DNA from 2 places in the Allobosea sp. BIWAKO-01 genome. Region 1 is predicted to be linked to the other one. Evidence: predicted binding sites of a transcription regulator. Region 1 holds the regulator's gene; the other holds the start of a gene.

Region 1 (12,136 bases):
TCAGCGCGCGCCTTCTCGCGCATCTCCTCGAGTTCCTGCGGCGTCGCATAGCAATAATAGGCCTTGCCGGCGGCGAGCATCTGCTCGGCGACCTCGCGATGCCGGGCCGCACGGGCGAACTGGTAGACGGTCTCGCCGTCCCAATCGAGGCCAAGCCAGGACAGGCCGTCGAGAATCGCCGCGATGGCCGGCTCTGTCGAGCGTTCACGGTCGGTGTCCTCGATGCGCAGCAGCATCTTGCCGCCATGGCGACGGGCATAGAGCCAGTTGAACAGCGCGGTACGCGCGCCGCCGATATGCAGGAATCCGGTTGGAGACGGCGCGAAGCGCGTAACGACCGCATCACTCATGAAAGGCAGGCTCCGGCAGGACGGGAAATGAGGCCGACAGAGCGGCAGAGGAACAAGACGTCGATGGGACATGACAACCGACGCCGCCCCTGTAACATGCTGATGGGGCCGACGTTAAGCGCAAGATCGCATCCGGTTGGCCGCCCGAGGGACGGCCTATGCGCGAGTCGCCGCCAGACCCGAGCCGGCTGCGCGGCGCGCGTGTTCGCGCCGTACCGTTCCGCATTCCCGAGATGTGGTTTCAGGACGCTGCAATTCGGTTGTTTCTCGCCGAATGGCGCGCGCGTTTCCTGGGCGCCATCGCGATCGAGGCCGGGCGCAGAAGGCCCTTTCTCTGGCTGCCGGTGCTGATGGGAGCCGGCATCCTGCTTTATTTCGCGGCCGACCGCGAGCCATCCCTCTGGGTCCCACTCTCCGGCTTTGGCATCTCCGCTGCGATGGCAGCGCTGTCGCGCGCCCGACGCCCGGTCATGCTCGCTTGCGTCTGCCTTGCTGCCATCTTCGCCGGCTTTGGTGCCGCGGCCTGGCGCACGGCGACAATCGCAGGACCGATGCTCGATCGAACGCGCGTGGGACAACTCACCGGCTTTGTCGAATCGGTCGAGGCGCGTGACGCTGGCGCGCGCCTCGTGATCCTGGTGACCAGCATTGCCGGGGTGGAGCCTGAACGCCTGCCACGGCGGGTTCGGGTCAACGTCAAGGGCGGATCGGTTTCGCCGGGCGATCACATCGTCGCCCTCGCGCGCCTCCTGCCGCCGCCCGGTCCGGTGCGGCCAGGCGGCTACGATTTCGGGCGCGACGCCTTCTTCCGAGGGCTTGGGGCGGTCGGGACCATTCCCGGAAAGATCACGCTCGCCCCACCACCCTCGCAGCCACCGCTCGAGCTTCAGATTCGCGCGATGGTCGACCGGGCGCGCAATGCCCTGACGGAGCGTATCGCCGGGATCGGGGGAGGGCAGGCAGGCGCGATGGCGGCGTCGCTGGTTACCGGCAAGCGCGGCCTCATCACTGAGGCGACCAATATCGACCTGCGTGCAGCCGGCATCTATCACATCATCTCGATTTCGGGCCTTCACATGGTGCTGGCCTCCGCCACGATCTTCGGCCTGGTCCGTGGCCTGCTGGCGCTATCGCAAACGCTGGCATTGCGCTGGCCCGTAAAGAAGCTCGCTGCCCTGGCCGCGATGCTCGGCGCCACGGCCTATTGCATTTTCTCTGGAGCCGAAGTCGCGACGGTGCGCTCTCTGATCATGACCTTGGTCATGCTCGGTGCGATCCTCGTCGATCGCCCGGCGCTCAGCATGCGCAATCTGGAGCTCGCTGCGATGATCGTCCTGCTGCGCGAGCCTGACGCGCTGCTTGGCCCGAGTTTCCAGATGTCCTTTGGTGCTGTCGCGGCGCTGATCGCCTTTGCCGAGCGCTGGGAGGATCGCGGCCACTCCGAGGCGCCGGCGAACCTGCCTTGGCCGCTACGGCCAATCTGGGTCGCGGTGGTCGGCCTCACGGTCACGACCGTGTTGGCGACGGTCGCAACCGCACCTTTTGGTGCCTATCACTTCCAGACCTTCAACCCCTTCGGCCTGCTCGGCAATGCGCTCGCCTTGCCCTTCGTTTCCCTGATCGTCATGCCTGCGGCGGTCTTCGGCGTACTCGCCTATCCCTTCGGCCTGGATTGGCCGGCTTGGGCGCTTATGGGAGTCGCTTCGGACTATGTGCTGCAATCCGCGCGCTGGGTTGCGGGATTCGACCACTCCGCAGTGATCATTCCTGCGTTCGGGACGGCGGCGCTCGCATGCTTTGCCGCCGCGCTTCTCTGGATCACGCTCTGGACGACACCGCTACGCTTCCTGGCCGTCGCCCCCTGATCGCGGGACTGGTCGTGGCGGCGAAGCCCGACAGGCCCGACATCCTGATCGAACGCGATGGTTCCGGGATCCTGGTCCGCGGGGGCGATGGTCGCATGACCTGGCGGGGCAACCGAGCCGCTTCGTGCTGCAACAATGGCTGAACGCAGATGGCGATAATCGCCGGCCTGACGACAACAGCCTGCGGGACGGCGCGGCCTGCGACACGTTGGGTTGTGTCGTCCGCAGCAAGGAAGGACGAAGCGTTGCCTTTGCACGTGATCGCCTGGCCATCGTCGAGGACTGCCGGCGCGCCGATCTCGTCATTACGCCGATTCCGTGGAACGCTCCGTGCGCTGCACGACTGATCGACCGCAGGGCATTGTCGCGCGATGGCGCGACCGCACTTGTCGGCCACAAGGGCGGCTGGCGCGCACATCTATCAGAGCAGGATGGTGTCGATCGTCCCTGGAGCCGCAAGCGGGAGCGGCCTGCAAGCACCCCGCCAGGGCCTTCGCCGGCTTTGCCGCTGGTGGCTGTCGAAGAGCACGAGCCGCTTCAGTAGCGCCGCATCAGGTTGACCAGGCGGCCTTGAATCTTGACGCGGTCCGGTCCCAGCACCCTTGTCTCATAGGCAGGATTGGCAGCTTCGAGAGCGATCGAGGAGCCGCGCTTGCGCAGCCGCTTCAGCGTCGCTTCCTCGTCATCGATCAGGGCCACTACGATATCGCCGGTATTGGCCGTGTCCTGACGTTTGATCACCACGGTATCGCCGTCGAGAATGCCGGCTTCCACCATCGAGTCGCCGCGCACCTCGAGAGCAAAATGTTCGCCGGGGCCAAGCATGTCAGCAGGCAGGGCCACGCTATGGCTGCGGCTCTGGATGGCGGAAATCGGCGTACCGGCGGCAATCCGCCCCATGACCGGAATCGCGACTGTGGAGCGCACATCCTCGTCCGGGGGCGGTGCGATCGGCCGGACCTTGCCAAGGCCACCCTGGACGACGGAGGGGTTGAACCGCCCGCGCGTCGCCTGAGGGCCGCCAGCCCCCTCGGGCAGCTTGATGATCTCGAGCGCCCGGGCCCGATTAGGCAGGCGGCGAATGAAACCGCGCTCCTCCAGCGCCATGATCAGGCGATGAATACCGGACTTGGAGCGCAGATCGAGCGCGTCCTTCATCTCGTCGAAGGAGGGGGGGACCCCTGTCTCGCGCAGGCGTTCCTGGATGAAACGAAGCAGTTCGAACTGTTTGCGTGTCAGCATGGTCCCCGCCGGCGCTCTTTGCACGGAATCGAAACAAAGCACGAACACCATACAGGTTCGCGTTGTGTTCCGCAAGCGCCCTCAGCGCAGGCGGATGATCCGGCAGCCGTCGCCTTTGTTTGCCGGCGCAGCAAATGATTCGCGAATGAGCAGCGCATCGGCGCGGGCGAGAGTGGCCAGCATGGATGAATCCTGCTTGGCGAAGGGCGTTGCCAGCCATCCCTCCGGGGTGAGGATCAGTTCCGACCTCATATAGTCCTGCCGTTCATCATTTGCCGGCAAATCTCTGCCGACGATTGCGGGCTCACTCAGATCGCGCTCAGGTTCCGGCACGCCGAGGAGGGCCCTGAGCAGCGGAACGACGAAGAGATGCCCGCAGACGATGGACGAGACGGGGTTTCCGGGCAGGCCGAGCGCGACCATACGGCCGAGGCGGCCCATCATCATCGGCTTGCCCGGCCGCATGGCGATTTTCCAGAAGCCGAGCGCCATGCCTTGCCCAATCAACGCTGCCTGGACGAGATCGTGCTCACCTACCGAGGCCCCTCCCAGGGTGATCAGCACATCGGCATCGGCCTTCCGTGCCTGGCCGATCTTGTCGGCGAGGTCGGCATGATCATCGCGGGCGATCCCGAGATCGAGCGCTGTGCCCCCGGCCTGCTCGACCAGCGCGGCGAGCGCAAAACTGTTGGACGCGACGATCTGGTCGGGGCCAACCGGCTCGCCCGGCTGGACCAGCTCGTCGCCGGTCGCGAGGATTGCGACCAGTGGCCTGCGACGCACAGTGAGCGTGGGGTGGCCCATGGCTGCAGCGAGGCCGAGGCTCGCACTTTCGAGTCGGCTGCCGGCGAGAAGCAACACCTCGCCCTCGGAGAAGTCCAATCCTGCCTGACGAACGAACTTGCCGCGCTCGGCGCCCTCGCGCACGCGGATCGTCGTGCCGCCGACGCCGTCCGCGTTCTCCTGAATCAGGATCGTATCGGCGCCCTCCGGAATTGGAGCACCGGTGAAGATGCGAACAGCCTCATTGGAGCGGACCATCCCTGAGAAGGAGCGACCGGCAGCCGATTCGCCGATGACACGCAATTCATTTGCCGGCGCAGTATCTTCGGCGCGAACGGCGTATCCATCCATTGCTGAGTTGGCAAAGGGGGGGTGGGTCCGAAGCGCCTGCAGGTCGGCGGCGAGCACGCGCCCTACGCAATGTGCGAGTGGCAGAGTTTCTGCTGGTGTCGGTGCCGGAACGCTGTCGATAAGCGCTTTCAGGGCGACGGGGACGGGCGTGAGGCTCATCGCGCAGTTTCCGGGAGATCGAAGGTGCCGGATTTGCCACCTGACTTGTGGACGAGCCTGATGCCCTCGATCCGCATCGCCCGGTCGACTGCCTTGACCATGTCGTAGACTGTGAGGCAAGCGACGCCAACAGCGGTCAACGCCTCCATCTCGACGCCGGTCTGTCCCTTCATCTTGACCTCGGCGCTCACGCGCACCCCCGGCAATGCCTCGTCCAAGGTGAGGTTGACGCTGATCTTGCTGATCAGCAGCGGGTGGCAGAGCGGGATCAGTTCATGCGTGCGCTTGGCAGCCATGATTCCAGCCAGGCGCGCTGTGCCAAGCACGTCGCCCTTCTTGGCATCGCCATCGCGCACGATCGCCAGGGTTGCTGGCTGCATGACGACGTAGCCCTCGGCGACAGCGATGCGCGAGGTCTCCTCCTTGTCGCCGACATCGACCATATGGGCCTGGCCGCTGGCGTCGAGATGGCTGAGCTTGCTCATGCTGCGCTGCGCGCAGAACCGGTCAGGAGATCACGGGTCGCAGCGGCGACATCGTCCTGCCGCATCAGGCTCTCGCCGACGAGGAAGGTGTCGACGCCGACGCGTTGCAACCGAGCGACGTCGGCATGGCTGAAGATGCCGCTCTCGCCAACGATGATGCGGTCCGCGGGGACGCGCGGTGCGAGTCTCTCGGTGACGGCGAGGTCGACGGCAAAGCTGCGCAGGTCGCGATTGTTGATGCCGAGCAAGCGGCTGTCGAGCTCGAGGGCGCGATCGAGCTCGGCTTCGTTGTGAACCTCGACCAGCACGTCGATGCCGAGTGACTTTGCCGTCTCGTTCAGCGCGCGGGCTGTCCCGTCATCGACGCCAGCCATGATGATCAGGATACAGTCGGCGCCCCAGGCGCGAGCCTCGAAGACCTGATAGGGGTCATACAGGAAATCCTTGCGCAGGGCGGGCAGGCCGCTCGCCGCACGCGCCTGCTGCAGGAATTCCGGCTGTCCCTGGAAAGAGGGGGCATCGGTCAGCACGGACAGGCAGGCCGCGCCGCCATCGGCATAGGCGCGTGCCAGCGATGGCGGGTCGAAATCGGCGCGGATCAGCCCCTTGGATGGGCTGGCCTTCTTGATCTCGGCGATCAATGCAGGCTTGCCGGCCGCGTGTTTCGCGGCAAGCGCGGCCGTGAAGCCACGCACGGGGTCGGCAGCCAGGGCGCGCTGCTCGATCTCCGCCTGGGAAACCGCGGCCTTGGCAGCGGCGATCTCCTGGCGCTTATAGGTCTCGATGCGGGCGAGGATGTCGCTCATGACGTGCTCACGCGTTCGAGCTGGCGATGAGTGCGGTCAGCGTCGCCTTGGCCTTGCCGCTGTCAATCGCCGAGGTCGCGCGGGCGAGGCCATCGCGCAGATCACCGGCCTGACCCGCCACGACGAGCGCGGCGGCGGCATTGAAGGCGGCGATATCGCGGAAGGGCGTCATCTTGCCGTCGAGAACCGCGCGGAGCGCCTCGGCATTCTGCGCCGGTTCACCACCGCGCAGATCCTCGGGCTTTGCACGGGCCAGGCCGACATCGTCCGGGCTGATCGAGAAGCTCTCGATCTTGCCCTTGTCGAGCGCGACGACGCGGGTCGGCCCGGTGGTGGTGATCTCGTCAAGGCCGTCGGAGCCGTTCACGGCCCAGATGCGGTCGGAGCCCAGCGCAGATAGCACGCGCACCATCGGCTCGAGCCAGGTCTCTGAGAAGGCGCCGACGAGCTGCCTCTTGACGCCGGCCGGGTTGGAGAGCGGCCCGAGCAGGTTGAAGATGGTGCGGGTGCCGAGTTCTGTGCGCACCGGCGCCACATGCCGCATCGAGGCATGATGGGTCGGTGCGAACATGAAGCCGACGCCGGCCTCAGCGATGCAGCGCTCCGTGCCCGCGGGCTCGAGCCCGACCTTGACGCCGAGCGCGGTGAGCACGTCGGCCGCTCCGGAACGCGAAGAGGCAGCGCGATTGCCATGCTTGGCGACCGGCACGCCGCAGGACGCGGTGATGATCGCGGCCAGCGTCGAGACGTTATAGGAGCCCGAAGCGTCGCCGCCGGTTCCGACGATGTCGATCGCGCCGGCCGGCGCTTTCACCGGCAGCATCTTGCCGCGCATGGCGCTGACCGCGCCGGCGATCTCCTCGACGGTTTCGCCACGGACGCGCAGCGCCATCAAGAAGGCGGCGGCCTGCGCATTGGTGACCTCGCCGGACAGAATGGTGTCAAAGGCATCGCGCGCCTCCTCGCGGGAGAGTGAGGCGCCGGTCGCCACCTTGGCGATGAAGGGTTTGAAATCGTCCATGGGTTCTTCGACGTCAGGCTGTTTCGGAAAGGGCGGCACGGTCCTGTGTCTGCGACCATCGTTCCGCCAGGCCGAGGAAATTGCGCAGGATCGTCGCACCCTGTTCGGAGGCGATGCTCTCGGGGTGGAACTGCACGCCATGCACCGGCAGGGAGCGGTGCGAGAGCGCCATGATTTGCCCGTCTTCCGTCGCGGCTTCGATCTCCAGCTCGGTCGGGCAGCTTTCTCGTGCCACGATGAGCGAGTGATAGCGCGTCGCCTGGATCGGCCCGTTGATGCCGTGAAAGAGGCCGCGGGCGTGATGGCTGATGGTCGAGATCTTGCCGTGCATCGGCAGCGGCGCGCGCACGATCTCGCCACCGAAGGCCTGACCGATGGTCTGCAGGCCGAGGCAAACGCCAAAGATCGGCTTCCTCTCGGCACCCTGGCGGACGAGGTCAAGGCAGATGCCGGCCTCATTGGGGGTGCAGGGACCTGGCGACAATACGATCGCGTCATGCCCGCCGCCCAGCGCCTCTTCTACGGTAAGGGCATCGTTGCGGCGAACCTCGACCTCCGCCCCAAGCCCGCCGATCAGGTGGACGAGGTTCCAGGTGAAGCTGTCGTAATTGTCGATCAGCAGGATACGCATTGCCGCTAACGAGATCTCCGGTCGCGATGATGGCAAGGTGGTCATGCCCGTTCGGGGGGCAAGTGGTCAAGTTATTGTCGGAGCGTGGCTCCATCGCGATTGCGCACGCGGGTGTGCTGGCGACAAGATGGCGGTGAAGAGACTGCGCAATCCTGCGGGGGCGTCCGGTGTGTGGGGCAGGGCGATGTTGCGTCGGGCCAAGGCGATCAGGCACGTGCTGCTGGCCTCCGCGCTGCTCGGCCTGGCTGCATGCAATTCCGGGGAACGACCGCAAGCTCTGCCCGCGGAAGGCCTGTCGGCGGCCGAGGTCGTCGGATTCGGCTCGATCCGCTTCTGGGGGGATGCTGTCGTCCCCACCACAAGCAAATATCTCGATATCCAATACCGGCAGATCGCTGCTTCGGGCTGTGGCAAATGCCAGGCGGCCGCAACATTCCTCGCGATTTCGGGCGGGAGCGGAGAGGGAGCCTATGGCGCGGGTTTCCTGAAGGGCTGGAGCGCACGCGGCGACAGGCCTCAATTCGAGGTCGTCACCGGGGTCAGCACCGGCTCGCTCGCAGCGCCCTTTGCCTTCCTCGGCTCGCATTATGACGGCGCCCTGGAAGAGATCTATACGCGCTACGGCGACAACGAGCTCTTTCGCAGCAAGGGGGTTCTCGGACTGTTTGGCGAGTCCCTCTACGACACGACGCCGCTGCGCCACCTGGTCGAACGCTATGCGACCGAGCAGTTGCTCGATGAAATAGCCGCCGAGCACCGCAAGGGCCGCCGTTTATTGGTCCAGACCACCAATCTCGATGCTCAGCGGCCAGTGATCTGGGACGTGGGCAGCATTGCCGCGAGTCAGCAGTCCGGCCGCCAGAAGCTCTTTGTCGACATTCTGCTCGCTTCGGCAGCCATACCGGCGGTCTTTCCGGCCGTGCGCCTCAATGTCGAGAGCAACGGCAAGGTCTTCGACGAGCTTCATGTCGATGGCGGCGTCACCTCGCAGATCTTCTTTGCCCCACCGGGGCTCGATCTCAACGGTGCTGCCCGGCGCAATCTCGGTCAGGAACGCAGTCTCGCGCTCTACGTCATTCGCAACGGCAAGCTGAAGCCCGAATACAAGGCCAGCACCCAGACCGTGGCGGGGCTGGCCACACGCTCGATCTCGACGCTGGTGAAATACCAGGCGCTCGCCAATATCGCAGCGATCTCGGCGATGGCGAAGCGAATGCATGCGCGCTTCGCCTTCACCGCCATACCCGACGCCTTTCAAGGCAATCAGCGCTCCGAATTCGACACGGAGTATATGAAGGCCCTGTTCCGGCTTGGCTATGAGCAGGGTCGCAGCGGCAAGGCCTGGGAGACTCAGCCGCCGCTCTCGCCGACGCTGGCCTCGCGCTGATCGCCAGCCACTTGCGCCCGGCCGGCGCATAGGGCGTTCCAGTGCCGGATATAGGTCGCAAGCGCGTTGGCGATGACGGGGACCGCGCGCCCCGCGGCGGCGATCCAGGTCGACGGTTCTTCTGCCAGCCAGGAAACCGGCAGGTCGGGATCGAGTGCCTTGCCCTCGCTCACCGTCATCATGCCTGCCAGGAGATGTGTGTGTGGAAGTGCCAAGCTGGCGGGCAGGCGGCCAGCCAGTGCCCTGTCGAAATAGAGACAGGCGTCAAAATCGATCGCGTGCAGCGTACCGCCCGCCCCGCGCAGGAGATTCGGATTCGAGCGCGGCCGGTCGACATTGTGCAGGAAGCAGTCCGCCTCCGCGATCGCCAGGAGTTTCGCCGTATCGTCGGGGCCAAGGTCCGCGGCTGCGACCGGCGCCGTATTCGGGATGAAAGCGACGCCGAGATTCCAGCCAAAGCTGCGCTGGATCATCTCGTCGAATTCGTCGGTGCCGACCATCCATGGAAAGCCGTGCGGCAGCAGCAGTGGCCTGGCATTCGGGACCGGTGCGCCGAGCAGATTCGCGAAGCGCAGGGCAAGGAACTCTATCAGCAGGCCACGAGGCCCTGGCCCGGCGCCAGCGAGCTTCAGGACATGCAGCCTGCCGTCGGTCGTCCGAACCAGGCAGGGGCGTGTGCTCGCATCACTGAAGACCCGCAGGATTTCGACGACCGTAACGGCTGCGTCGCCCCCGGACTCCGGCAGGGGCACTATTGTCCCCGGCCAGCGCGTGCCGCGAAACGGATTGCTTCCTCTGCTGCCTTGAACAGGGCCTTGGCCTTGTTGATGCACTCGAGCTGTTCGGAGGCCGGGTTCGAATCATAGACAATGCCGGCGCCGGCCTGGACATGCATGCGGCCGTCCTTCACCACGGCGGTGCGCAGCACGATGCAGGTGTCCATTTCGCCATTAGCACCGAAATAGCCGATGCAGCCGCCATAGGCGCCGCGTGCGTCATGTTCCATCTCATCGATGATCTCCATGGCACGTACCTTCGGTGCCCCGGAGACGGTGCCGGCCGGGAAGCCCGCGGCGAGTGCGGCCAGCGCATCATGCTGCGGGTCAATCGTTCCCTCGACATTGGAAACGATGTGCATGACCTGGCTGTAACGTTCGATGAAGAAGGAATCCGTGACCTTGACCGAGCCGATCTGCGCAACGCGGCCGACGTCGTTGCGGCCAAGATCGAGCAGCATCAGATGCTCGGCCCGTTCCTTGGGGTCGGCCAGCAGTTCCTCGGCGAGCGCCGTATCCTCTTCGGCCGTCGCGCCGCGCCGTCGCGTGCCGGCGATCGGCCGGATGGTGACCGTATCGTCGCGCAGCCGGACCAGGATCTCGGGGCTCGAACAGACGATCTGGAAATCAGCGAAGTCGAGATAGCACAGAAACGGCGCCGGGTTGACGCGCCGCAGCGCCCGGTAAAGCGCAAAGGAGGGCAGGGCGAAGGGCGCCTCGAAACGCTGCGACAGCACGACCTGGAAGATGTCGCCGGCGCGGATATAGTCCTGCGCCCGCGCCACCATGGCGTGAAACTCGGCCTCGGTCGTGTTGGAAACGATGTCGGGCTGCGGCAGCGCGGCGATATCGATGTCGGCTTCCGGGGGGAGAGGACCCTCGAGGATATCCGTGACCCGGTCGAGCCGCTCCTGCGCCCTCTCATGGGCGACGCGCGCGGCAACGCCCGGTTGCTGGCGGATGGGCGTCACGAGATGGATCTCGTCGCGCACGGAATCAAACACCACCATCAGGGTGGGGCGGGTCAGGATCGCGTCGGGGACGCCGGTTCCGGTGTCCTTTGGCTGCGGCAGCCGCTCCATCAGCCGCACCATGTCGTAGCCGAGATAGCCGAAGACGCCGGCCGCCATCGGGGGCAGGCCATCCTCGTCGGGGATAGCGCTCTCGCCGAGCAGAGCCCGCAGGCTCTCGAAGGCGGGGCGCGGATCGGCGACAAAGGTCTCGCCCAAAGCCGGCCGGCAAAGCGAAGCCTCGCCACGATGGCAGCGCCAGATCACGTCCGGCTCGATGCCGATCATCGAATAGCGTCCGCGTACGGCGCCCCCCTCGACTGATTCGAGCAGGAAACTCGGGCCGGACGTGGCGTGCCTCAGCTTCATGAAGGCGGCGACGGGCGTCTCGCAATCACCGACCAGAACGCGCCGCAGAAGCTGCGGCACTCCTGCGTCATACGCCTCCGCAAAGGAGGACAGATCGGAGGGCGCAGACATCAGTTCTGCGCGCCGCCGGTGGCGTTCCGGAAGGCCGTCTCGTTGACCGTGACGCCGAGATTGCTCTGCAGTTTCGCGACATACTGCGCGAGGATATCCTCGCTGACGCTGGAGCCGAGCAGGCGGGCGAAGTTCTCCGCTTCCTGTGTCGTGCGGGCATAGGGCGGTACCGTCGCAGAAACGACCTTGAAGAGTATGCGCCCGCTGTCGCCTGCGCCCAGCGCCGAGTTGCTCTTGCCGACAGGCGTTCCGAAGATCAGGCTGACGACATTGGCGGGCAATTCCGGCTTCTGGTCCTGCCGCCCCAACTCCGCCGCCTGTTCGACAACCAGGCCGGCCGAGGCGGCCACGGCATCGAAGGCCTCGCCTGAATCGAGACGCTGCACCAGTTCGCGGGCCTTGGCCGAGAGCTTGCTCGCCACCTCGTCTGCCCGCCATTGACGCTCGACCTCGCCCTTGACCTCGTCAAAGGTCCGCTCGCGCGAGGGTTCGATCTTGGTCACATCGAACCAGACATAGCCCGTGTCGCGCGGCAGGCGAATGGCCTCGTTGTCGACGCCGATATCGGAACGGAAGATGGCGGGAAGCGTGGCGTCGCCGCCGGGCAGGGGCTGCTCCTGCGTGCCGTCCGGCTTGCCTAGGCTGGCATCGACCGGGCCGACCGTCAGCAGGGGCAGATTGAACTCGCGTGCGATCTCGGCAAGCGGCTTGGCTGCGGCCCGCTGGTCCTCGATCCGGTCATGCAGGTCCGTGAGCTGGCTGGCGGCCTTGCTGGTCGCGACGTCCTTGC
Region 2 (12,136 bases), on a different contig from region 1:
GCCGAGCTCCTTGGCCTTCCTCAGTTGCGCCGGTCGCTGCGCACCACAGACCCTGCGTTGGCGAGGCGGAGGGCGCTGCAAATGCTGGTTCGAGTCGATGACGTCTATGCGGTGCTGCGGTCCGGCCGACCGTTTCAGCCCACCAGGGAAATTGCACTCGCGCTTCTGGATGACGCCCTCAGTTTGAATAGCGAGACCGAGGCAAGGTTTTCGCTCAAGCACGAGATGATCCAGCGGACGCAAAACGCGGTCGATGATTTTCTCGTTGAGGCTGAAAGCCTAGCCGAAGACCAGCATTTCAGCGGCGCGTTCGACGACGATTTAGGGCTAGTCGCTAGCGCGCCGACTATGGTCACGAGAGCAGATGCCCTTTACCTGTTGAAGAAGGAGCGGCGGCGCAGCGCAGAAAACGCAGTTGCCGCGTCCCTATTGCAAGCTGTTGATCAGCTCGCGTCGGTCGACTTGAAGAAAATGGCTGAAGGCCAGGAATCGGCCAGCGCGACCATCCGGAATATGATGGCGGTGAAACCTGCTGTCGGCCTAGCGCAGTTCCAGGCAGTCCTTCACTCCGCTGTGGCCGAGCTTCAATCCGTGGCGGAACAGCTTGCCAGCTTCAAATCTACTGCAGTGCCGCAGATCGAAGCGGCATCAATCAGAGAGGTGATTGCGAGCGAGGTCCAAGGCGCTTTGGTGGGGGCTGAACGCTCGCGATGGTCCGCGGAGCCGCTGTCCGCAATGCTCAGAAGCTATGAAAAGGAGTTGAAGGCTCGCGCGAGCGGCTTGAAACACGAGGAGGACGTGAGAAAGCGGCTTTCAAATTTCCTTGAATTCACCGGCGACAAACCTGTGCGCGATATCTCGCGCGAAGATCCAAAAGTCTACCGGGATCATCTCGATAGTTTGCCTGACCGTTATGAGCTGCGCTTTAAGATCCGCGATATGCGCACCCGCCAGTAGGAAGACCTGTGGGTGAGCCCGGTCATCATAGAGCGGCAGACCGCGGTCCGTACGGTACGTGATGGCAGGGACCGAAAGACTCCAGCCTAGGCCGAATGGCCCGTTGCCCGCGGCGGAATCGTAGGATAGCGAAAACTGCGGCCCAAAACCCATCCGCCCGGGCGAAACAGCAATGGGTACGGAAAAGGATGCGGTCCCGTTGGCCGGATTGGCGGAGAAGCTCTCGCCCAGGCCCCGCATCGCTCCTCCGCCCTTGGGCAGCGATAGCTGGGGCGCGGTGGCAACGAACCCAGCGCCGGGGCTCGACGGTTCGTTGCTCAGGGAGCCGACCGGCAAGAAAACCTCCGACGATGAGAGGTGGGGCGCTTTTGGAAATGGGTAGAGCGGTTAGACCTGCGCGCCTACCAGCCAGATGTAGGCCGTATTCACCTCGTCAGTGTTATCATTTCCGATGTTCCAACTTCACGTTATCTTGAACGGTAGGCGTCAAGCGCGCAGGCGGAAGGAGTTCGATGCAGTCTCCGATCGCGCGCACACTGACGATGATGATCAGGATGGACGTCGCACCGATCATAGCGGGGACGCCGATTATCTGCGCAGAGCCCGCAACCGAATGAGAAACTCGCGAATGTTCGGATATTGCCGGCACCCGCCCCAATGGTCCGTGTTCAGAGTTGGCCCTTTTGTATGGACCGGCTGCGTTTCACAACGGTTGGGCGCGATAACGGAAGTCGCTCATATGTATCCGGCCTACTGATCGGCTCGCGGGCCGTGGCCTCGTTGGGAATACGCGCGCACCTTTGGCCTCATTACCAGATCGGCCGTTCAGCGGCCAAAAGGGCCACCAGGCTCTGGGTGCGCATATTGAATCCGTTCCATGCCTGCTCCGTCGCGAACTCCTTGGGAGGCTGCTAGATGGCGAGCGCCTCCTCGTGTGTGTCGAACGACCGTCCGTTGCGCAAAACGCTCCAGCTGATGCGAGCGAGCTTGTTGGCAAGGGCTGTCGCAAGCTTGTTGCGGTGAAGCCGCGGAGCCGCCTCCTTCAACCAGGTTCCGAAGCTGAACTTCTCCCAGTTCTGCGGTCTCATGATGATGACCTTCGCGGCTTGGATGAACAGCATTCTCAGATAGGTGTTGCCCTGTTTCGAGATGCGCCCGAGCACGGTTCTCCCGCCGGTGCTGTATTGCCGCGGGACGAGACCGAGCCAGGCGCCAAAATCGCGGCCTCGGTCGAAGGCTTCACCGTCGCCGATCGCGGCGACCAGCGCCGTCGAGATGATTGGCCCGACACCTGGAACGCTCATGAGCCGTGTGCAAGCAGCCTGCTCGGCCGCGATCTTCTCGATCTCGGCGGTGATCGTCTCGATCCGCTCGTCGAGCCACAGCCAGTCCTCGTAGAGGCCGACGATCAGATCGCTCATACGAGGCGAGATCTCATCGGCACGGTTCTTCAGGATGTCGAAGAGCGAGGTGCGCAGGGCCCGCAACCCCGGCCGAATGGCGATACCCTGCTCGATCAGGAACGCCCGGATCTGGTTGACCGTTGCGGTTCGGCGCGAGACCAGCCGCGACCGGATGCGGTGGTAGGCCTGCAAGTCGAGTTCGTCCTGCGTCTTCTCCCGCACCACCCGCAGGTTCGGTCGCAGCGCGGCCTCCGCGATGGCCTCGGCATCGTTGTAGTCGTTCTTCTGCCCCTTCGCGAAAGGCTTGGCGTACTTCGCCGGAATGATGCGGGGCTCATGGCCGAGCCTGCGCAGCGTACGGGCAACGAAATGCGCACTTAGGCACGCCTCCATTCCGACGATGCAGGCAGGAAGGATCTTGAAGGTCTCTTCGAGCGCCAAGCGTCGGATCTTGCGCCGGAAGGCGATCTTGCCGTTCGCGTCGAAGCCGACGAGGTGAAAGACGTCCTTGCCGATATCGATGCCGATAACGGTGAGTTCTGCTTCAGTGTTCGAAGTCGTCCTGGTCATGGGGCTGCTCCGGCTTGACGGTAAGGCCGCAGCTTACGCGGCCGCGGGAGCAGCCGGTCCATCCCATTACCCGACATCCAGGGAGTCTGCTTTCGGGCAGTCAAGGTTGCTATATCGGGATCTAGTGAAATTAATTGCACAACAGCGTAGGAAAAAACCCCGTAGCCACCAGCCTGGGAGCAGAGCTGCTACGGGGTTTTGAGGAGCCCGACAGTGTCACCTGGGGAAGGGGTGCCGGGTTGTTGGATCAGCGTCGGCCTATCCGTTATCCCGGCTCCTGCCGTCCAATCGGGTCAGAGCAAAGTCATGCAATGCCGCATGGTGCGCCCGGTAGGCAGCTTGGTCAAGAAAAGACAAGATAAGTCCTTCAAATGCGCTCGCATTAACCTTACCGGACTTGATACGGGCAATGATGCCGTCCGCGTAGTCTGACACCCTGCCCCGGCAGCGCTGGTAATGCTCGTTCATGCCTCGCTCCGTCGGAAGAAGCGAACTGCTGCCTTGACCTCCGGTCCGTCCGTGGCGGCAACGACGAGGCGAAGGCTTTCCGTCGCCGAGAGGCTGGTGGGCGGCAGATGGGCGACCGCCGCGGCCCTCACCTCATCAAGCGCCTGCGCCATCCTGGCGGCGCGGGCCTCGATGGCGTCATGTGCCTTGCGCATCGCCTCGAGGGCGGCCTCGGCCAGCTCGGCGCGCTGCTCCAGAGAGGCGACCGCGTCCATCGCCATGACCCGGGTGTCAACGAGCATGTCCGCGAGGTCGTTGATGTGCGCCTTCGCGGTTTCCACGGCAGCGGGCGTGGCTGGCGGGTTGGGCAGCTCCACCGCTGGCGCGGACATGCGAGCGAGGGCTTCGGCAGCCTCGGAGAGCAGGGCAAACGTGGCCCCATCGGAGCGTGAGGCAAGCTGGAGCAGTCGCTCCTGGAGATCAGCCTTGGTCACCATCAGAGCCTCACGCAGAGTCTGAGAGCGCGGAGCAGTTGGGCGCCAGCCCATAGCCAGCACCGGTATGATCAACTTCAATCACACGTCCACCAACTACGTATTTGCGTCGGCGATCAGCGGCAATGGCACTGTCAATGGGCTCGCCGGCACGATCACGCTCACCGGTGCCAGCGGCGCTTGCCCACCCACTATGTCGGTTTACCGCTCCTTAACCGTGGCGGGCGTCATTCTAAGGTGTCCATCAGAGTTGGGGGGCTCGGAGAGGACCGTGACCATGCAACTGCTCGATGCTGTGCGATCCGTCGTGGATCAATTCGTCGGCCTGCCAATTGCCTTTGTCGAACGCCAACTGATCCTGGCAACGCTGCGGGAAACCGGCGGCAACCGAATCCATGCCGCCTCTCTGCTCGGCATCTCCATCCGCACGTTGCGTAACAAAATTACGTTGTACGCAGCGGACGGCCACGACATACCGGAACCTGCACATCCAGCGGCCCAATGAGCGTGCGATATCCCTTGCCACCTCGCACGGCATCGCCGCAGCAAACCTCGTCTCCTCCGCAACCATGGCCGGCCTACTGCGCTGCCTTGTGCGAAAGGCGTTTTGGAGGCCGCCGACATTAGGGAGATCTACGAAATCGCCCTTCTCATTCTTGAACAGCAGCAAGGCGCTGTGCCGGGCGCAGAAGCCACCTTCAATGCCGCCCGATCTGCAATTGAACGGCACCTGACGTAGTCGGCACCATATGCCGCATCAGATTGGCGGGAATGCACCAACATGTGGGTCAAGAAAATTAAGAACACTCGTTATGAATATTTTGTGTTGTATCTCGCTTGCATCAATGAATAATCCCCCTCGCGTGAAGGCAGAGGCCGGTTGCAAGGCAGGCAAAAGATTACGCCTCCCGCAGTGAAAAGACGTCGGCTGAGGGGCGCTCGTCGTGGTCGACCCAAAATGGCCATCAAAACCATCGATTGTGCCGAGATCGCTAAAATATACTAGGAAATTCTGGGTGAAATGCCACTTATCCTCGTTTATGCGCCATCGCTCCTGACCACAGTCTGAAAGAAGCTCTGATCAAGGGCCACACGATCAGGTCAGAACGGATCCTTACGTCAGGCGACCATGCGATCTTCAGCTGGAGATCTCCATGAACCACGCGAAAAACTTGCCGCGGAGCAACAGCTTCATCGTCGGCCGGAGCCGTGACGGCAGTTGGACCGTTCGCGAGATCGATGGCTTTGTCGCGGCCACTTTCCCCAACCGCAGCGAGGCGATCCGCGCCCTTTACAGGTGTCCATGCCGGAGCGCTTGAAGCTCTTCTTCAAAGCAGCGGGGTCGCAACCAGTCACAGTCTCATTGAGAGGAGACAAGACCATGCATGACCTGCCGAAAAACCTGATGGAGCCGTGGGAGACATCTCTCACCGCGGTCGTGAAGGCAAACAGGCTCGCCCTCGACAATCTGCAAAAGCTGAGTGTTCTGCAGATGGATATGCTCCGGACGTGCATGGACCTGGGCTTTGCGCGCCTGAGGGCCGCTGCGGATATCAAGGACGCGCAGGACTTCCTGGCTTTTCAGGCCGGCCAGATCGACGCCACGATAAGCCTGTCCGAGACGCTGGACGATGAAGGCAAGGCGCTGGCTGACCTCGGTGACGACATCATTGCCGAGTGCAGCAGGTTGACCGAAGATGTCGTCGGCCGACCGCCCCAGCCCCTGCAGCCCCCGCGTTGGGCCGCATGAGCGCCGCCCGCCATCTCGCTGTCGGACCTCGCGGGCGGTGGCTCCCCCGGAACCTATGCGCTCGGCCTGGTGCGGCGGAACAAAAAAAAGCCCCGACCTGGATGACGTTGTTATCCAGGTCGGCGCGGGCCAGCAATGCCAGCATGACGAGGCTGCCGATAGCGGCATGGGAGATCAGCGCCTCTCTTCCGTGACCAAGGCCGGCACGCCGCTGGCGGGGCGCTGAACAACGTCCCACATCACCCAGGCTAGGTCATGCCGGGGGCTTTGGGTACGATCATCGGGCCACTAGGGCGGCAAAAACTTGGCCTGCCATTCCGCTTCGGTCAGGGGCGGCCCAGTTCCGCTTCATCCTCAGCAATTGTACCAGCAAGGCTCGCTTCCCATCCCTCATGGCTTGGCGGGCGGTTACTGACCACGAAGCGCGCACCATTATTGGAGCGTGCCGTCTCCAGATTTGCGATGCGCTGAGACAGTCGCGTTATGGTGCTTGGCCTCGTCATGCCCTTCCTCCTTCGAGCGCCTCGAGCCTGCGGTGCAGATCGGTGACCTCGATGGCCTTGGCATGGGCATCGACCAGCTTGCCGAGTTCAGCGGCTTCGGATGGGTCAGCTCCCCGGCTGCGACTGCCTCCAGGATGGCATCTGGTCGTGCGCCGCCGCCACTCTCGCGCTGGGGGTGGTGATCGTCCGCTGGTTCGCTGGGCGCGCCGACGACGCAGTTCGTCCGGATCAGCAGCAGCCCTCCTGAGGGCGTTGAGGCGGCAGGCGAAGCGAAGCCGCAAGCGCCGACATGATCCAGCTGTAGAGGGCCCGTCCGCCGCATTCCGCGAAGCGCGATGGAGGCTGCGAGAGACGGGGTTCTGGCCGGGTGGCAGCCGGCCCGACGCAGTTCTTCGCCACCTACAAGGCAGAGATCGAGCGGGCCGCGGCCGCCCTGCGCTAAAGCAGAAAGCCCACCAGCATCGCCGCGACCGAATGCCTTCGCCTCGTCATTGCCGCCACGAGTGGCCCTCCGCGCAGCCATCCGCTTCTTCCGACGGAGCGAGGCATGAACGAGTATTACCAGCGCTGTGGGACAGGGTGTCCGACTACGCGGACGGCATCATTGCCCGCATCAAAGCCGGCGAGGTCCATCCGAGCGCCTATGAACGGCTGACCCCGTCTTTTCTTGACCAGGCTGCTTACCGGGAGCACCATATCGCATTGCACCACTACGCCCTGACACATTTCTACGGCAGGAGCCGCAGTAGCGCATAGGTCCAACTGGCTCCCCGGTGACCTTCCCATGGGTCGGCTGGGTGACGAAGACCCCGTAGTTGCACGCCACCTTAGAAGCTGGCCCTACGGGGTTTTTTATCACGCTGAGGTGCAACTAAATTCACTAGGACCGGACGAGCGATGGGCACGGCGCTGCCTCGACGCCGGCGCCAGCCGCTCCTATGCGAAGGCGCAGGATGACCTGAAGAAGAAGGAAGCCCTGACCTTCTCCGAAGAGGAACTCGACAACCTCCTGCCGCCGACGCTCCGGCGGTCGGACCGGAAGAGGCTTCCACCTCCAACAAAGACATAGGCTGATGCGCATTGCATCAGTGCGGCGGAAGAGCTTCTCCTACCAATGCCGACCGGATAATGATGTCGATCTGCCCAGGTCGATGATTTGCTGGATTTGCCAGACTGGGCCGTCGGGCTGCGAGACCGGAACAACGCCTGATGGACGTCGCTCAGCGCGGCGTTGAAGCGTTCGTGGCCCAGGCGATAATTCAGCAGGTGCCCTTCGCGATGGAAACTGTCTTCTCCTATTGGAAGGAGCAGCCAGACGGCACTTTCCTCTCCAAAATAGACAAGTTTCTGGAGCTCCGGCGGGAGGGATATTTCGTTCTGCTGTGCTTTGTCGGCTTGAGCAACTACGACCTCTCCGTGGGTCGCGTTCAAGCTCGCGATGCCGCCGGCGGTCACAATATCGACCAAGCGGATGTCTTCGTCAGGACCGAGGACCGCACCCCGCTCGAATACATCCTCAAGCCGCTCAAGGATCAGATCGCCAAGGCCTTCAGGGAGAGGTGAGGCGCGTGGTTTTGTCGGGCTTTATGCGAAATCTCGTGGTCACCCAGCCATATTCCGATGTCGAACAGGCGCTCGTTTAGCGTAAACGGTTCGAGGGGGAGGTCGATCGCGAATGCCCCCGCGGGGCCGACAGCGGTGGCCACAGCGATGCTGGATTTCTGCATTTCGCCCTCCCGCCGCACAGGATGAGGTCGCATAGATTAGTCCCCTCTGCCGGACTTTTTCAATCGCGAAGCCCAGGTTGCGAAAGGCGTGTTCTTGGCCAAGTGTCGATTGAAGTCCGGAGCGTCGTCGTCCCACCAGACAGGGCCCCGCTCGCCAAGGGCAACCTTGGCTGTTTCGACGGCGGCACGGGCGACATGGAGTTCGCCGCTTCCACGTTTGGCGTCCTTCACAGCACGGCGAGCATCCATCAGCTCGGTGACAAGCTCATGACGGCGCGCAGCCGGAATGGCGGGATTTGTTGCTCGCCACAGCCTGCCGGCGACCATGAAATATCTGCCGTCCGGTGTCGTCGGATGATCGCGCCGGTCGCTCAATCCGGATACTCGCGGGCGAGACGATCATAAGCGTCCTCGGCTGCGGCGTCGCCCGCCATGGCATTTTCGATTTCATTCTCGTCGACGAGCACCCCGCCGAAATGTGCGACGAAGGCGCGCGCCAGGCCCCGGTCTTCGAATGCGATGCGGACGGTGTCGGAACCCGGGAAGCGGTCGAGAACACGGAAGCCGATTTGCCAGTCGCCACACCAGCTCTCAATCCTGCGCAGGCGTTCCGGTGCAGAGACAGGGTCCAATTTCATTTCGACCTGATGATTGAAGCCTGGCATCACGCACTCCCAACGACTGGCACCTCGTCGAGCCGCGTCGTGTAACGCGGCGAACGCATATCGAATTTCGTGACCCACGCCTTCTGCTGACGAGCGATGCCGGCTGCGGCAGGAAAAACAACGCCACGACCGTGTTGCTTGTTGCACGCGTCCAGAGCCTCCATCAGCCGGCCGCTCTTCTCGCGATCGAGGGCGCCGATCAGGGCTCGCTGCGACATCTCGGGCGCCACCAGGTCGACCGTCATCAAGCCGGCCTTGGCGTAGCGGTAGCCCGACTTCCAGATCCGCCGCGCTCCCCACTTGGCAGCACGGACCAGGACGAGGGTGTCGTTGCTCGCCTCGGGGAAGTCGACCGTGGTCGAAACCGAGCGGGCAGGGCCGTTGTCGAACGGAGAAGTGTGGAAGAAGACCGTGACGTGATCCGTCGCCAGTCCATGGTGCCGGAGCTTCTCGCCCAAACGGATGGCGTGGGCGGCGATCGCCTCCTGCATCATCTCGAGGCTTTCAACCCGGCCTGAGAACGACCTTGTGACAGCACAGCCCTTTCGCGTGGGAGCGACGCTCTCCAGGTTGATGCAGGGCTGGCCGCGCAGCTCCTGGATGATCCGTTCCCCGACAACGGTCAGTGTCTTCCGAGCGAGCTTGGGATCGAGAGCGGCGACATCGGCGGCCGTCTTGCAGCCGAAGGCGCCCAGCTTGGTCTGGCTGGCGCGGCCGATGCCCCAGACGTCCTCCAACGGCATCAGCGGCAGCCACTCCCGGCGCGCTTCCTCGCTCGTCAGGTCGCAGGTGCCGCCGAGTTGGGGCGTGGTCTTTGCGATCTTGTTCGCGAGCTTTGCCAGTGTCTTCGTTGGGCCGATGCCGACGCAGGTGGGGACGCCGGTCCATTTCGAGACCGTGGAGCGCAGGTCGCGGCCCAGCTCTTCGCGATGCTCAGGCGCAACTGCGGTGAGGTCCAGGAAGCTCTCGTCGATGGAATAAATCTCGATGTCGGGGGAGAACCGCTCATAGACGGTGTTCATCCGACGGCTCAAATCGCCGTAGAGGGAATAGTTCGACGAGAAGACGACGACGCCCTCGCGCTTGCACAGGTCGCGGATCTGGAACATCGGCGCGCCCATCTTGATCCCGAGGGCCTTCGCCTCGGCCGTCCTGGCAACCGCGCAGCCGTCGTTGTTCGACAACACGATCACCGGTCGGTGTCGCAACTTCGGATCGAACACGCGCTCGCAGGAGCAGTAGAAGCTGTTGCCGTCGATCAGGGCGAACGACCGCGTCATCGCCGGAAGCGCCGCACCGCGTTGGTGACCACGCCGAAGACGTCGATTTCGGCGTCGGGACCAGGGTCGTAGTCTGGGTAGCGCCGGTTGCCGAACACGAGACTCGAACGGCCGCCGGCGATCTTGAAAACCTTGACGCTGCGCTCGCCGTTGACGTCCACCACGACGGCGTCTCCGTCACGGGGGACCAGGCTGCGGTCGACCGTGATCAGACTGCCGTCGAAGATCCCGACGTCGATCGCGCTGTCGCCAGCGACGGTCATGATGTAGGTCGCCGGGGCGTTCTTGATCAGCGCCCGCGACAGATCGATCGGTGTGTCGAGGTAGTCGTCGGCTGGCGAAGGAAAGCCCGCGCGCACGGCCTTCAGGTAGACCGGGAGAAAGATAGGCGGTCCAAGGACGGCGGGGGACATGTGCATTGAGGTGCGCTCTGATTGATGGAACATAACAAGAACATCATAATCGCACTCCGAGTCAACGCGGACAATTTGTTGCCTCACGGGCCGGCAGGAATGGTGTGCATCTGCAATGGCCCCAACGCCAGCACTGCCGCCCTAAAATGCGTGGCAACGGCCTCGCTCTCGCGGCGGGGTGGTCAATTATTCTGCCAATGCGCTCAGATCTGGATGGGACGCGAAATGCGGAAACTCGCCGGCGCCGGCAAGGCTGCAAAAATCAAAATGAAAAGGGTCCGGAAGCTTGACCCTTCCGGACCCGGTGTCTTGCCGACGGCTCTGCCTTCCGAAGGTTTAGGCAGAGATAGTATACATATGCACTGTGTGCCCGACTGCTTCAACCAACTCAAAGTAGGCGGCTAATCCACTGCGGATCGGAGGGTTTGATTTCGTCTGCGCCAGATTGGCGAATTTCTGAGATCACTGACTTGCCCGATTCACGCCGAAGCCAGATTGGGCAGTGTGCTGCGGAACTATGAGCTGAAATGACGCTCGTGGCGGGCCGCGCTCTCAAGTTCGGATTGGCCGACCAATACACCTTTCTGGAAAGCCGCGCATGAAGTCACGCCCGGCTGTGCCTGCATCTCGCGAAGCAATCGGAGTGCATCAGAAGCTGACATAGCAGGGTTCGTAATCTTGGAATTTCGAACGGTGGCTTTGATTTGATACAAGTTTGGACTCGCTTTTAGATTCCTTGGAGTCGGCATAGCCAGATACCGGGCCGACTGAAAAGCCTAATGTTTGTGACATTCAAGTGCGCATGTTTGAGCGAAGGTACGCCGGCCACTTTTTTGTGCGCGCTCGACGAGCTCAATCATGGCGACCGAGATCCGGTCGGTTCGAAGCCCAAGGCGCGCTATCGTTCGTGTTCCAGGATGCGAGCTGCGGCTCGTGGGCGTCATGGGGACGGAATTTCGGCATGTTAGTTTATAGTAGAACTATGATCAACACCAATCTCTGTTGGAAGTATTTACAAAGGACGTTAACTACGCAAACCTCAGAGTCCGGCTTGGGGAGGTAAAGCAAAGAGGATCGGCTGGGCATGTCGCAACGTTCTGTTGCAATTATCGACGATCATCCCTTGCTGATGGAGGGGATCGCCGCGCTACTGAAGCGGAGCGGCGGTTTCACGCTCGCTGCGACCGGGAATATTGCGGATGACATCGTGTCGATCACGAGAGCGCATCGTCCCGATGAAATGATAGTCGATCTGCATATGGCGGGGGATGTCTTTCACGCTATCTCCGAGGCGTTGAAAATCGCTCCCGAGATGAAGATCATCGTGTTCACAGCCTCAACAAACGCGGATGATGCAATCGAGGCTCTGGATTCCGGTGCCAAGGGATATGTCTTGAAAGGTAGCCCAGCAGCTGATCTCTTCCAGGCACTCCATTCCGCGCAGCAAGGTGAGGTTTACATCACCCCTGCTTTCGCGACCAAGGTGATCGGAGCCTTGCAAGATAGGGCCCTCTTACGAAAACAGGCGGTCCAAAACAGGCTCAGCGTTCGCGAAGAGCAGATCGTCAAGCTGCTGCTGCTCGGGAAAAGGAACAGTGAGATCGCTCACGAGCTTTCGCTCAGCGACAAAACCATCAAGGGCTACATGACGAACCTGATGGCCAAGCTGAACGCCCGCAATCGGCTGGAAGTAGTGCTTGCAGCGCAAAAGCTACATGCTTCTACGATTGCCCTCGAACCTGTAGATCGCTCGTAAGAAATGGCAATACCCGCCCACACCCTCAAAGGAAATGCCCTCGAGGTCCGACGATCTGCCGCGCTTTCGCCGCGGGGCATCGTCATGATCAAAATCACCGATCGGAGACATTGAAGGCCGGTGGCTGCTACCGCTCCTGGCCCTTTCCCGACATCCAGGGAGTCTGCTTTT

What was found. The regulator LexA, encoded in region 1, represses DNA repair genes until DNA is damaged. The targets are predictions, from matches to a motif close to TGTTCNNNNTGTGTTCNG.
Region 2: a site for LexA is predicted at 10,235-10,252, ahead of BIWAKO_RS33995 (LexA family protein). Genes of this name have one in related genera too.

The regions. Positions count from the first base shown of each region.
Region 1 is NZ_BCQA01000001.1:5,035,127-5,047,262, forward strand. Features, by position in the region: gene gltX (glutamate--tRNA ligase) at 1-350, opposite strand, end outside; gene BIWAKO_RS23615 (ComEC/Rec2 family competence protein) at 509-2,215, shown strand; gene BIWAKO_RS23620 (hypothetical protein) at 2,340-2,759, shown strand; gene lexA (transcriptional repressor LexA) at 2,753-3,457, opposite strand; gene BIWAKO_RS23630 (molybdopterin molybdotransferase MoeA) at 3,539-4,750, opposite strand; gene moaC (cyclic pyranopterin monophosphate synthase MoaC) at 4,747-5,235, opposite strand; gene trpC (indole-3-glycerol phosphate synthase TrpC) at 5,232-6,041, opposite strand; gene trpD (anthranilate phosphoribosyltransferase) at 6,049-7,062, opposite strand; gene BIWAKO_RS23650 (anthranilate synthase component II) at 7,076-7,693, opposite strand; gene BIWAKO_RS23655 (patatin-like phospholipase family protein) at 7,821-9,080, shown strand; gene BIWAKO_RS23660 (HipA family kinase) at 9,044-9,832, opposite strand; gene trpE (anthranilate synthase component I) at 9,832-11,346, opposite strand; gene BIWAKO_RS23670 (peptidylprolyl isomerase) at 11,346-12,136, opposite strand, start outside.
Region 2 is NZ_BCQA01000002.1:470,193-482,328, forward strand. Features, by position in the region: gene BIWAKO_RS37035 (DUF6538 domain-containing protein) at 1-957, shown strand, start outside; partial or broken gene BIWAKO_RS37525 (SpvB/TcaC N-terminal domain-containing protein) at 1,003-1,197, opposite strand; gene BIWAKO_RS33945 (IS110 family RNA-guided transposase) at 1,869-2,930, opposite strand; gene BIWAKO_RS33950 (hypothetical protein) at 3,189-3,398, opposite strand; gene BIWAKO_RS33955 (hypothetical protein) at 3,395-3,874, opposite strand; gene BIWAKO_RS37530 (helix-turn-helix domain-containing protein) at 3,939-4,376, shown strand; gene BIWAKO_RS33965 (phasin family protein) at 5,253-5,621, shown strand; gene BIWAKO_RS36290 (hypothetical protein) at 5,677-5,847, shown strand; gene BIWAKO_RS33970 (hypothetical protein) at 7,334-7,687, shown strand; gene BIWAKO_RS33980 (hypothetical protein) at 7,888-8,178, opposite strand; gene BIWAKO_RS33985 (hypothetical protein) at 8,223-8,516, opposite strand; gene BIWAKO_RS33990 (Y-family DNA polymerase) at 8,516-9,796, opposite strand; gene BIWAKO_RS33995 (LexA family protein) at 9,793-10,209, opposite strand; gene BIWAKO_RS34000 (response regulator) at 11,294-11,965, shown strand.